Regions from separate parts of the Streptomyces sp. NPDC059695 genome, predicted to be linked through region 2. Evidence: riboswitches for the same ligand, from Rfam matches in the RefSeq annotation. Region 2 holds a riboswitch; the other holds the start of a gene.
The links. A riboswitch is a leader RNA that binds a small molecule or an ion and turns the genes downstream of it on or off. The one in region 2 is predicted to bind glycine.
Positions count from the first base shown of each region.

Region 1 (6,340 bases), on a different contig from region 2:
GCCAGGTCCAGACCCAGGATCGTGTCGCCGGGCTGGGCGATCGCGAAGAGGGCGGCCTGGTTGGCGGAGGCGCCGGAGTGCGGCTGGACGTTGGCGTACTCGGCGCCGAACAGGTCCTTGATCCGGTCGATGGCGATCTGCTCGGCCACGTCGACGTGCTCGCAGCCGCCGTAGTAGCGGCGGCCCGGGTAGCCCTCGGCGTACTTGTTGGTGAGGACGGAGCCCTGGGCCTCCATGACCGCGACCGGAGCGAAGTTCTCCGAGGCGATCATCTCGAGGGTGGACTGCTGACGGCGGAGCTCGGCGTCGACGGCGGCGGCGACGTCGGGGTCCAGCTCGTGGAGGGGAGTGTTCAGAAGCGACATGAATCGATCCCTTGGGGGTCTCGGGCCCGGTCTCAGCCGGCGGAGAACGCGGTGTACTCGTCGGCGGTGAGCAGCTCCTCCGGCTCACCCGCGACGCGCACCTTGAACAGCCAGCCACCCTCGAACGGAGCCGTGTTCACCAGCGACGGGTCGTCCACCACGTCCTGGTTGGCGGCGACGACCTCGCCCGTGACGGGGGAGTACAGGTCGCTCACGGACTTCGTCGACTCCAGCTCGCCGCAGGTCTCGCCCGCGGTGACGGTGTCGCCGACCTCGGGGAGCTGGGCGTAGACGACGTCACCGAGCGCGTTGGCCGCGAACTCCGTGATGCCGACGGTCGAGACGCCGTCCTCGGCGTCCGACAGCCACTCGTGCTCCTTGGTGTAGCGCAGCTGCTGGGGGTTGCTCATGACCTGATTCTCCTGGATCGGGGGAGTACTGATGAACGTCGGTCTCGCGGGATGAGACCGGGGATGAGACGACTGCGTCACTTCTGGCGCTTGTAGAACGGCAGCGCCACGACCTCGTAGGGCTCGTGGGTGCCGCGGATGTCCACCCCTACACCCGGGGTGCCGGGCGCGGCGTGCGCCGCGTCCACGTACGCCATCGCGATCGGCTTTCCGAGGGTCGGCGACGGGGCGCCGGAGGTGACCTCGCCGATCAACTCGCCGTCCTTGACGACCTGGAAGCCGGCGCGCGGGACCCGGCGGCCCTCGGCGATCAGGCCGACGAGCTTGCGCGGCGGGGCGCTCTCGGCGCGCTCGGCGGCCTTCTCCAGCGCCTCGCGGCCGACGAAGCGGCCCTCGTTGGTCGTCTTCTCGAACTTCACGACCCGGCCCAGACCGGCGTCGAAGGGGGTGAGGGCGGTGGTCAGCTCGTGGCCGTACAGCGGCATGCCCGCCTCCAGGCGGAGCGTGTCGCGGCAGGACAGGCCGCACGGGATCAGGCCGACGCCCTCGCCCGCCTCGGTCAGCGCCCGCCACACGGCCTCGGCGTGCTCGGGCTTCAGGAACAGCTCGAAGCCGTCCTCGCCGGTGTAGCCCGTGCGGGCGATCAGCGCCGGAACGCCCGCGACGGTGCCGGGCAGGCCCGCGTAGTACTTCAGGCCGTCCAGGTCGGCGTCGGTGACCGACTTCAGGATGCCGGGGGACTCCGGGCCCTGGACCGCGATCAGGGCGTACGCGTCACGGTCGTCGCGGACCTCGGCGTCGAAACCGGCCGCGCGCTGCGTCAGGGCGTCGAGGACGACCTGGGCGTTGGAGGCGTTGGCGACGACCATGTACTCCGTCTCGCCGAGGCGGTAGACGATCAGGTCGTCGAGGATGCCGCCGTCCTCCTGGCAGATCATCGTGTAGCGGGCGCGGCCGTTGCCCACGGTCGAGATGTTGCCGACCAGCGCGTGGTCGAGGAGCTCCACGGCCTGCGGGCCGGTGACCGTGATCTCACCCATGTGCGAGAGGTCGAAGAGGCCGGCCTTCGTGCGGACGGCGTTGTGCTCGTCGCGCTCGCTGCCGTACCGGAGAGGCATGTCCCAGCCGGCGAAGTCGGTCATGGTCGCGCCCAGCGAACGATGCAGGGCATCGAGGGCGGTCAGACGAGAAGCAGTGCTCATGGGGTGGCTCCCGGGTCCCAAGGGCGTGATCGGTGACGAAAACACATGACGGGCGAGGACGTCCTCCCCATCTGTCATGGAACCTGAGAGGTTCACCGAGGGCATCCTCGGCTTGCACCTTGGGTGGGGACACGGCAGGGTGTCCCGCTTTTCAGATCTGCCTCATCCACGCGGTACGGGGCCTGAGAGATTCAAGGGAGGGTCTTGCTCCTTCGGCGTCCGGACGCCGTCGGCGGTCCGGAACTCTCCCGCGCGGATTCGAGCGGCCGGTATGCGATTGTGCGGCGACTGTGCGCGCCTGGCGCGCACATCATTGCATGCGGTGTCGGCGGGGCAAATCGCTTGTGTCGCATTACCGATTCTTTACACTTCGTGGGCAAGGGTCTCCTCAGGTCTCCTGAGACCCGACAGGGGGAGAGCGCGATGAGGATCCAGCACACCGGCGCATACGCGACCAGTACCGGCATACCGTCCCAGCGGGCCCGCGCCAGGAGCCGCCGCGGCCGGCTCCTGCGCGACCTGCGCGAGCGCGGCGGCCGCGGCCCCCGCGCCCTCACCTTCGGCGCCGGCGACCTCGTCGTCGTCTCCGGGCTGCCCGGCAGCGGCAAGTCCACCCTGATGAAGCGCGCCGCGGCGGACGGCGGCATCGACTCCCAGGACGCCCGCGAGCGCTGGGAGGCCCGCATGCCGCGCCTCCTCCCGTACGCCGTCTACCGGCCCCTCGTCCGGATCGCGCACTACGCCGGGCTGCGCCGCGTCCTGCGCTCCGGCGCGAGCGTGATCGTCCACGACTGCGGCACCCAGTCCTGGGTGCGCGGCTGGCTCGCCCGCGAGGCCAGACGGCGCGGCAGGGCCCTGCACCTGGTCCTCCTCGACGTCACCCCGGACACCGCGCGGGCCGGCCAGGACGCCCGGGGCCGGGGCGTCTCCGCGTACGCCTTCGCCCGCCACCGGCGGGCCGTCGGCCGGCTGCTGCGGGCCGCCGAGTCCGGCAGCCTGCCGCACGGCTGCGCCTCGGTGACCCTCCTCGACCGGGACGCCGCCGACTCCCTCCACCGGATCGGCTTCCGGGAGGCCGCCTGACACGGGGACCGGCCCGGGACGGGGGTCCGCGGCGTCCCGCCCCCTTCCCGGGACGCCCGTACCCTTCCCTTTTGGCCACGGCGGCGCCGGGGCGGCGTTAGGGTGCTGCCCGGCGGCCTGTGCGGCAGGCCGTGCGAGAAGGGGAAACGCGACCGTGGACGTGACGTGGCCGGGCAACGAGCTCGAAGAGGTTCTTGCCGCCTCACTCGGCAACCCCGGGGCCGGCGGCCGGCTGGTCGAGGTACTGGGCCGCAGCCCGGTCTGGGTGCCCCTGCCCAACGGCGGCGGCCCCGACAGCCCCGGACTCGACCTCGCCACCCTGGAGATCGACGGCGCGGCCTACGTCCCCGTCTTCAGCTCCGAGCAGCAGCTCCTGGCCTGTGTCGGCGACCACATGTCCTTCACCGTCGCCCCCGCCCGTGACTTCGCCCGCGGTCTGCCCCCGCAGCTCGGCATCGCCGTGAACCCCGGCGGCACCGTCGGCGTCCCGCTGCCCCCGCCCGCCGTCGCCGAGCTCTGCCGCGCCGGCCGCACCCCGCTCGACGGCCCCGCCAGCGGCGGCCGCGTCCGGCTCTTCGAGCCCGACTGGCAGGACGACCCGGTCGACTTCCTCGCCGCCGCCTCCGCCGAGTTCGAGGCCACCGGCGTCGTCGCCACCGCCCGCCGCGTCCTCGCCAGCGTCGAGGGCACCGAACCGGCCCTCTTCGTCGGCGTCCAGCTCACCGGCTGGGACGGCGTCGACCGGAACGCCCCCCTGGACGCCCTCGGCCGCGCCCTCGGCCGGATCGAGGTCGCCTGGCCGGTGAACCTCATCCTGCTCGACATGGCGCAGGACCCGGTCGGCGACTGGATGCTGGAGCGGGTGCGCCCCTTCTACCAGCGCGCCGCCGTGTGAGCGGCCCCCTGTTTAAGCTGAACTGAACTGGATCGCTGGACAGACGTACGTGGTGGACGGAAGAGGGGCGGGAAACAGGGTGAGCGCGTCAGGCACCGCTTCGACCGGGACGGTCGAGCACATGCTGCGCCAGGTGGCACCCGGACGCTACGACGCGTACGAGCAGTTGCTGCACGCCCTCGCCGACGGCGAGCTCTGGATGCTGCTCTGGCAGGGCGCCCCCGGCGCGCCCGACGCCCAGTACGGGAACATGGAGGTCGACGGCTTCGGCTACGCGCCCTGCGTCACCTCCGCCCAGGAGCTCGCCGCCTCCGGCTGGAACCGCGCCCACGAGCTCGTCACCGGCCGTGACATCGCCCGCGCGCTCTACCCCGACCGCTGGGGTGTCTGGCTCAATCCGCACGCCCCCGGCGGCGGCGTCGGCGTCCCCTGGGCCGACCTGCGCCGCATCGCCACCGGTCTCGACCGGATGCCCGCCGGACCGCTGCGCGTCACCGAGCCCGCCCTGGAGATCCCCCAGTTCTACGCCCTGCTCACGCAGAACGCGCACCGCACCCCGGCCGTCCGGGCGCTGCGCCGCGGCTGGGTACAGCCGGCGCTCGGCTCCCCGTACCTCGCCATCGGTCTCGACCTGTACGACACCTCCGCCGCCGCCGTCGACACGGTCCGCTCGATGATGCGCCAGTCGATCGGCTCCGTCCCCGACGGGCTGCCCGTCTCGACGGTCGCCCTCTCCGACGCGTACGACCCGGTGGCGCTCTGGCTGCGGGCGAACGCGCGCCCCTTCTACGACCGGGAGGCGCACGCCGGACAGGGTTCCGCCGCCGTGCCGGGGTACGGATATCCGCCACCGGCCCCGTCCGGATACTGAGACGTCCCTCGTGTCCCACTTGTCGGCAAAGGCCTCCGGAGTCCGCTCCGGAGGCCTTCGTTCACCCCAATACGACAGGACGCGGCATGAGTTGAGCGACATGTCCGATTGCGGGGAAGAGGGCCCCGGTTGGTCCGCTCAGGTGATCACGACGTCCGGATAACGGAAGTCGCAGCACCGCATCACGTTTGAGCAAACATTCCCCGTCAGGGCTGGCGGGTGATCACAAGCGCATTGAAGACTCCCCGGAACACCGGGCGTTCGGCTCCTTTCGAGCAGGTGCCCAGCAGGTTGTTCCACCGAGCCGCTACCCGCGGCGGGCAAGGGCCGGCTACCGGCGGCCGAGAGGGGTCCTCACCACGATGACGGCACCACTGCACGAGACGAGTGCGGGCGAGGCGACCGCCACCGTCGACGGCGCGCCCGACGCTCCCGGCACTCCGGACCGCTCCGGCGCCTCCGGCAAGGCGATCGAAGGGCGTTCGCCCTGGCAGATCGCCTGGACCCGCCTCAAGCGCGACAAACTGGCCCTCGCGGGCGCCTTCGTCGTGATCTTCCTGATCCTCGTCGCGATCTTCGCGCCGGTCATCGTCGGCCTCCTGGGCCACCCGCCGGACGAGTTCCACGAGGACCAGATCGACCCGCTGTTCGGTACGCCGATCGGATCCTGGGGCGGCGTCAGTTCCGACTTCCTCTTCGGCGTCGAGCCCGTCAACGGCCGTGACGTCTTCAGCCGGATCGTCTACGGCGCCCGGATCTCGCTGCTCGTCGCCTTCCTCGCGGCGGTCTTCGCGGTCTTCCTCGGCACCGTCCTCGGCGTCATCGCCGGCTACTTCGGCGGCTGGGTCGACGCGGCCCTCAGCCGGATCATGGACGTCATGCTCGCCTTCCCGCAGCTGCTGTTCACGATCGCCCTGGTCTCGGTGCTGCCCAACGAGCTCCTCGGCCTGGACGGATCGGGCGTGCGCATCGCGGCGCTGGTCGTCGTGATCGGCTTCTTCGGCTGGCCGTACGTCGGCCGCATCGTCCGCGGCCAGACCCTCTCGCTGCGCAACCGCGAGTACGTCGAGGCCGCCCAGAGCCTGGGCGCGGGACGCCTCTACATCCTGCGCCGCGAGCTGCTGCCCAACCTGCTCGCCCCGATCATGGTCTACGCGACCCTCATGATCCCCACCAACATCCTCACCGAAGCGGCGCTCAGCTTCCTCGGCGCGGGTGTGAAGCCCCCCACCGCTTCCTGGGGCCAGATGCTGTCGACGGCCATCACCACCTACGAGTCGGATCCCCTGTTCATGGTGATCCCCGGCCTCGCGATCTTCATCACCGTTCTGGCGTTCAACCTCTTCGGCGACGGCGTGCGTGACGCGCTCGACCCGAAGGGCTCCCGCTGATCGTTCGCCGACGACACGCAAGACCCGCCCCTGCCGCAGGCGACAGGAGGCCCACCCCAATCGGCGGACCGCCGTGACGGCCCCGCCACTATCCCGGAGGTTGCTGGACCCATGCTGAAGAGC
Region 1 is NZ_JBHWFF010000009.1:204,199-210,538, reverse strand. It holds gene glyA (serine hydroxymethyltransferase) at 1-365, opposite strand, end outside; gene gcvH (glycine cleavage system protein GcvH) at 398-775, opposite strand; gene gcvT (glycine cleavage system aminomethyltransferase GcvT) at 853-1,977, opposite strand; glycine riboswitch at 2,139-2,238, opposite strand; gene ACFV2S_RS14275 (AAA family ATPase) at 2,401-3,060, shown strand; gene ACFV2S_RS14270 (enhanced serine sensitivity protein SseB) at 3,215-3,955, shown strand; gene ACFV2S_RS14265 (enhanced serine sensitivity protein SseB C-terminal domain-containing protein) at 4,035-4,826, shown strand; gene ACFV2S_RS14260 (ABC transporter permease) at 5,189-6,217, shown strand; gene ACFV2S_RS14255 (ABC transporter substrate-binding protein) at 6,329-6,340, shown strand, end outside.
Region 1: another riboswitch for glycine. It lies ahead of gcvT (glycine cleavage system aminomethyltransferase GcvT); the one in region 2 lies ahead of gcvP (aminomethyl-transferring glycine dehydrogenase).

Region 2 (6,340 bases):
CAGCGTGCCGGCCACCGGGAAGGACATCGTCGGCGCGTGGAAGCCGTAGTCGATGAGGCGCTTCGCGATGTCGTCGACGCTGACGCCGGTGGCCTTGGCCAGCGGACGGATGTCGACGATGCACTCGTGCGCGACCAGCCCGTTCGGGCCGGTGTAGAGCACCGGGAAGTGCGGCTCGAGGCGCTTGGCGATGTAGTTCGCCGCGAGGACGGCGACCTGGGTGGCGCGGGTGAGGCCCTCGCCGCCCATGAGGCGCACGTACGACCAGGAGATCGGCAGGATGCCGGCGGAGCCCCAGGGGGCGGCCGAGATCGGGCCGACGCCGGTCTCCGGGCCCGCGGTGGGCTGGAGCGGGTGGTTCGGCAGGTACGGCGCGAGGTGCGCGCGGACGCCGACCGGGCCGACGCCGGGGCCGCCGCCGCCGTGCGGGATGCAGAAGGTCTTGTGCAGGTTCAGGTGCGAGACGTCGCCGCCGAAGTGACCCGGCTTGGCGAGGCCGACCAGCGCGTTGAGGTTGGCACCGTCGACGTACACCTGACCGCCGGCCTCGTGGACCTCGGCGCAGATGTCGGCGACGTGCTCCTCGAAGACGCCGTGCGTGGACGGGTAGGTGATCATCAGCACGGACAGCTCGTCGCGGTACTGCTCGATCTTGGCGCGCAGGTCGGCGACGTCGACCTCGCCGTCCTCCGCCGTCTTGACGACGACGACCTTCATGCCGGCCATCACCGCGGAGGCGGCGTTGGTGCCGTGCGCGGAGGACGGGATGAGGCACACGGTGCGCTGGAGGTCGCCGTTGGCGCGGTGGTACGCGCGGACGGCGAGCAGACCCGCGAGCTCACCCTGCGAGCCGGCGTTCGGCTGGATGGACACCTTGTCGTAGCCGGTGACCTCGGCCAGGCGCTCCTCCAGCTCGGTGATGAGCGTGACGTAGCCCTGCGCCTGGTCGATCGGGGCGAACGGGTGGATCTGGCCGAACTCGGGCCAGGTCACCGGCTCCATCTCGGTGGTCGCGTTCAGCTTCATGGTGCAGGAGCCGAGCGGGATCATGCCGCGGTCGAGCGCGTAGTCGCGGTCCGCGAGCCTGCGCAGGTAGCGCAGCATCGACGTCTCGGAGCGGTGCGCGTGGAAGACCGGGTGGGTCAGGTACGCGTCGGAGCGCAGCAGCGCGCCGGGAATCGCGTCCCCGGTGGCGGCGTCGAGGGCCTCGATGTCGCCCTCGACACCGAAGGCGCCCCAGACGGCGGCGAGCTGCTCGCGGCCGGTGGTCTCGTCGCAGGAGACCGAGACGAGGTCGGCGTCGACGCGGTGGAGGTTGACCCCGGCCGCGCGGGCGGCGGCGACGGCCTCGTCGGCCTTGCCGGGCACGCGGACGGTGAGGGTGTCGAAGTAGGAGCCGTGCACGACCTCGACGCCGCCGGCGGTGAGACCCGCGGCGAGGATGGCGGCGTAGCGGTGGGTCCGCTCGGCGATCTGCTTCAGGCCGTCCGGACCGTGGTAGACGGCGTACATGCCGGCCATGACGGCGAGCAGCACCTGGGCGGTGCAGATGTTGCTGGTGGCCTTCTCGCGGCGGATGTGCTGCTCGCGGGTCTGCAGGGCCAGGCGGTAGGCGCGGTTGCCGTCGGCGTCGACGGAGACGCCCACCAGGCGGCCGGGCAGGGAGCGGGCGTGCTTGTCCTGGACGGCCATGTAGCCGGCGTGCGGACCGCCGAAGCCCATCGGGACGCCGAAGCGCTGGGTCGTGCCGACGGCGATGTCCGCGCCCAGCTCGCCGGGCGAGGTGAGCAGGGTGAGCGCGAGCAGGTCGGCGGCGACGGTGACGATCGCGCCGAGCTCGTGCGCGGCGTCGATCAGCGGCTTGATGTCGCGGACGGCGCCGGAGGCACCGGGGTACTGGAGCAGCACGCCGAAGACGCCGCGCTCGGCGATCTCGGCGGGGATACCCGCGCTCAGGTCGGCGACGACGACCTCGACACCGGTCGGCTCGGCGCGGGTCTCGATGACGGCGACGGTCTGCGGCAGGGCGTCGGCGTCGACGAGGAAGACACCGTTCTTGACCTTGCCGACGCGCCGGGCGAGCGCCATGGCCTCGGCCGCGGCGGTGCCCTCGTCGAGGAGGGAGGCGCCGGAGGTGGGCAGGCCGGTGAGGTCGGCGACCATCGTCTGGAAGTTGAGGAGGGCCTCCAGGCGGCCCTGGGAGATCTCCGGCTGGTACGGCGTGTAGGCCGTGTACCAGGCGGGGTTCTCCATCACGTTGCGCAGGATGACCGGCGGCGTGAAGGTGCCGTAGTAGCCGAGGCCGATCATCGGGGCGAGGACCTGGTTGCGGTCGGCGAGCGTGCGCAGCTCGGCGAGGACCTCGGCCTCGGTGCGCGCGGCCGGCAGGCCCAGGGCCTCGGCGTTCTTGATCACGTCCGGCACCGCGGCGGCCGTGAGCTCGTCGAGCGAGCCGTAACCGACCTGGGCGAGCATCTTGGCCCGGGCCTCGGCGTCGGGCCCGATGTGCCGCTGCTCGAACGGGATGCCCTGTTCGAGCTCGGAGAGCGGAGTGCGGTTGGCGGTCATGTACGGAGGCCTCCTGGTCGTCACGACCTGCGAGGGGCACCACGGCGCGGGTACCCGGACGGCCTCCCCCTCTGTCATCTCAACCTGAGAGTTTCACCGGCACGCCTCACGGCACGCCGGCTTTCACCGTCGGTGAGAGCGAAATGCCGTCGGACATCCGCTCTGCTTTCCAGAGTGACCTCGTCCGCGCGGTACAGGGGCCTGAGAGATTCCGGGGAGGATTTGCTCCTTCGGCGCCCACCGGAAGATTTCTCCGGGGGACTCTCCCGCACAGGGTCGACAGCCACAACCAGCCTACCAGCGAGGTTGCGGCTCTCTTCGCTCAAGTGGCCGACATCCCAGATGTGCACTTTCGTAGGGGTGTAGAGCAGTTGCGACCAGTTGGAGGGACCGTGCAGACCGATATCGATCCGCGCAGCCTGATCGGCCGCAAGGCGTTCGACCGGAGCGGGCACAAGATCGGAACCGTGGACGAGGTGTACCTGGACGACGCGACCGGCATCCCCGAATGGGCCGCGGTCCGCACCGGGCTGTTCAGCAGGGACGCCTTCGTCCCCCTGGAGCCGAGCGACCTGCTCGACGACGGCCTCCACATCCCGTACGAAAGGGCCCTGATCAAGGATGCCCCGGACTTCGGTGTGGGCCGCCATCTCTCCCCCGAGCAGGAACTCCAGCTCTACCGCCACTACAGCCTGGCGCTCCCCCCGCCGCCCACGGACGCCCCGGACAAGGACTTCGGCCGCCTGGCCGGCCAGGACGGCGCCTGAGCACCCGCCTCCAGGACGGACCCGCCCGCGCGGGGGCGCGGGTGGGCGACGTCACGCCGCCGCGTCCCCCCGCACCAGCGGCAACGGCTCCGACGGCTCCAGCTCCGGGTCGTCCACGGCGAACGTCCGCACCCGCCCCGGACCGGACCACGGCTCCTCGAATCGGACCGTGACCCGCCCGACCCCGCTCCCCTGGACCCACCCGGCCCCGTACACGGCGTGCCGTACGTCGTGGCCGGGCGCCCACACCCGCTCGGCGGCCTCCGTCGCGGCGTCGGGCGCCTCCTCCGGCTCGTCGGACCCCGCGGGCGCGGCCTCGTCCGCCGGCCGCTCCGAGGCCTCCGCCTGGGCGAACAGGTCCTCCTGCGTGTAGTCGGCGAGCCCGCTCACCCCCACGCCGAGGAGCCGCACGCCCCCCGTCGTGTCCACCGCCTCCAGGAGCCGCCCCGCGGCCTCCCGCACCACGACCGGGTCGTCCGTCGGCCCGCGCAGCGTCTCGGACCGGGTGAGCGTCGAGAAGTCGTAGCGCCGCACCTTCAGGACGATCGTCCGCCCGGAGTGCCCGGAGGACCGCAGCCGCCCCACGCACCGCTCCGCGAGCCGCTCGACCTCGATCCGGATCCGGACCCGGTCGTGCAGGTCCACGTCGAAGGTGTCCTCGACCGACACCGATTTCGCGTCCCGCTCGGCCACCACGGGCCGGTCGTCGTACCCCTGGGCCATCCGGTGCAGCGACGCCCCGTGCGCCCGCCCCAGGAGCCGTACGAGCTCGTCCTCGCCCGCCTCCGCGAGGTCGGAGACGGTGGTGATCCCGGCGCGCCTCAGGTGCTCCCCCGTGGCCGGGCCGACGCCGGGCAGGATCCGCACCGACCGGGGCCCGAGCAGTTCCCGCTCGGTGCCGGGCTCGATGAGGACGAGGCCGTCCGGCTTCGCCTCCTCGGAGGCGATCTTCGCGATCATCTTGGACCCGGCGAGCCCGACGGAACCGGTGAGGCCGGTGGTCGCGAGGATGGCGACCCGCAGGCGCTCCCCCGCGGCCCGCGCGCTCGCGCCGTCGTCGGCGACCCCGCCGGCCTCCAGGTCGACGAAGGCCTCGTCGAGGCTGAGGGGCTCCACGAGCGGGGACAGCCGCCGGAGCAGTTCCATGACCTGGTCGCTGATCGAGCGGTAGAAGGCGAAGCGCGGCACGAGATAGGCCGCGTTCGGCGCGAGGCGGCGCGCCTGGCCCATCGGCATGGCCGAGTGCACGCCGAACCGACGGGCCTCGTACGAGGCGGTGGCGACCACACCGCGCGGCCCGAGGCCGCCGACGACCACGGGCTTTCCGCGCAGGCTGGGCTTCGACGCCTGCTCGGCGGCGGCGAAGAAGGCATCCATGTCGAGATGCAGGATCGTGGGCGCGGCTCTCACAGGTCCGATGCTGCCCTACGCCACTGACAACGCCCCCGCGGACCGCCGGGGATCCCCGCCCCCGGGCCACAGGAGGCCCTCGGGGCGTCACGGACTCCCCGAAGACGTGGAAAGCCCCACGGGGACCCGCCGGACCGCCGTGGGGCCTTCAAGGCCCCACGGGAGCCGCCGGAGGGGCCTTGAAGGCCCTACGGGGACGTCCGGGAGAGGCCCGCGCGACGGCAGGCCGCCCTCAGACCGCCCTGTCGCGCCGTCGCCGTGCCAGCTCGTCGCCCGGGTTGTGCCCGACGAGCGTCTCGCCGGTGTCGACCCGCTCACCGTGGAGCTGCGACAGCGCGGCCTCGACGTCCCGCCACACCACCCCGACGGCGATGCCGAAGACGCCCTGCCCGCCCTGGAGGAGGTCGACGACCTCGTCGGGCGACGAGCACTCGTAGACCGTGGCCCCGTCGCTCATGAGCGTCATCCGCTCCAGGTCCCGGAAGCCCCGGGCGCGCAGGTGCTGCACCGCGGCCCGGATGTTCTGGAGCGCCACCCCGGTGTCGAGGAAACGCTTGACGATCTTCAGTACGACGACGTCGCGGAAGCTGTACAGCCGCTGCGTCCCCGACCCGTGCGCGGGTCGCACGCTCGGCTCCACGAGCCCGGTGCGTGCCCAGTAGTCCAGCTGGCGATAGGTGATCCCGGCGGCCGCGCAGGCCGTCGGCCCGCGGTAGCCGATCGCCGCGTCGGCGATGCCGCCACCGGCACCGGTCTCCGTCCCGAAGTCGCCCACACTGCCGTGAAGCGGATACGGACCGCTCTCCCCGGACACGCGCCCGAGCGAGCTTCCCGCCGTACCGTCCGCGCTGCTCATCACGCCGACCCTCCGTCCTTGACCTGCCCACACGAAGGTAGGCAGTCACTCGGGGTGCGTCAACGATCGCCACACTCGGCACGCCGAGTGATAATCACCCTGAGAGTGGTTTGGCGTGACTCTCTCCGGGGAAAGGCTACTCGAATGCCCTGACGGCACCCCGCGGACGACCTCCGGCCGAGCCACTCCGCCTCACTGGCTGTTGGTCCCGAAGTCCTCCGGTGAGATCTGGTCGAGGAACTCGCGGAACTTCTCCACCTCGTCCTCCTGCTCGTCCGGAATCGCGATGCCGGCGTCGTCCAGCACGCCGTCGCTGCCGAAGATCGGCGTCCCGGTCCGAAGGGCCAGGGCTATCGCGTCCGACGGCCGCGCGCTGACCTCGACGCCGCTGGCGAAGACCAGCTCGGCGTAGAAGACCCCGTCACGCAGATCCGTGATGCGGACCTCGGTGAGCTCCTGCCCCACGGCCTCCAGCACGTCCTTGAACAGGTCGTGCGTCAGCGGCCGCGGAGGGGCCATCCCCTGCTGGGCGAAGGCGATCGCGGTCGCCTCACCCGGTCCGATCCAGATGGGGAGGTACCGATCGCCTCCCACTTCACGCAGGAGCACGATCGGCTGGTTGGAGGGCATTTCCACCCGGACACCCACAACGTCGAGCTCGTTCACACAGCAACCCTAGGACGTGCCCGACCGGTTTGGATAGTCGGGCCCCCCGGGTCCCCCTGCCCGAGGGTCCTCC
Region 2 is NZ_JBHWFF010000021.1:7,616-13,955, reverse strand. It holds gene gcvP (aminomethyl-transferring glycine dehydrogenase) at 1-2,568, opposite strand, end outside; glycine riboswitch at 2,748-2,847, opposite strand; gene ACFV2S_RS24815 (PRC-barrel domain-containing protein) at 2,961-3,335, shown strand; gene ACFV2S_RS24810 (DNA polymerase IV) at 3,387-4,745, opposite strand; gene ACFV2S_RS24805 (MerR family transcriptional regulator) at 4,978-5,601, opposite strand; gene ACFV2S_RS24800 (bifunctional nuclease family protein) at 5,794-6,267, opposite strand.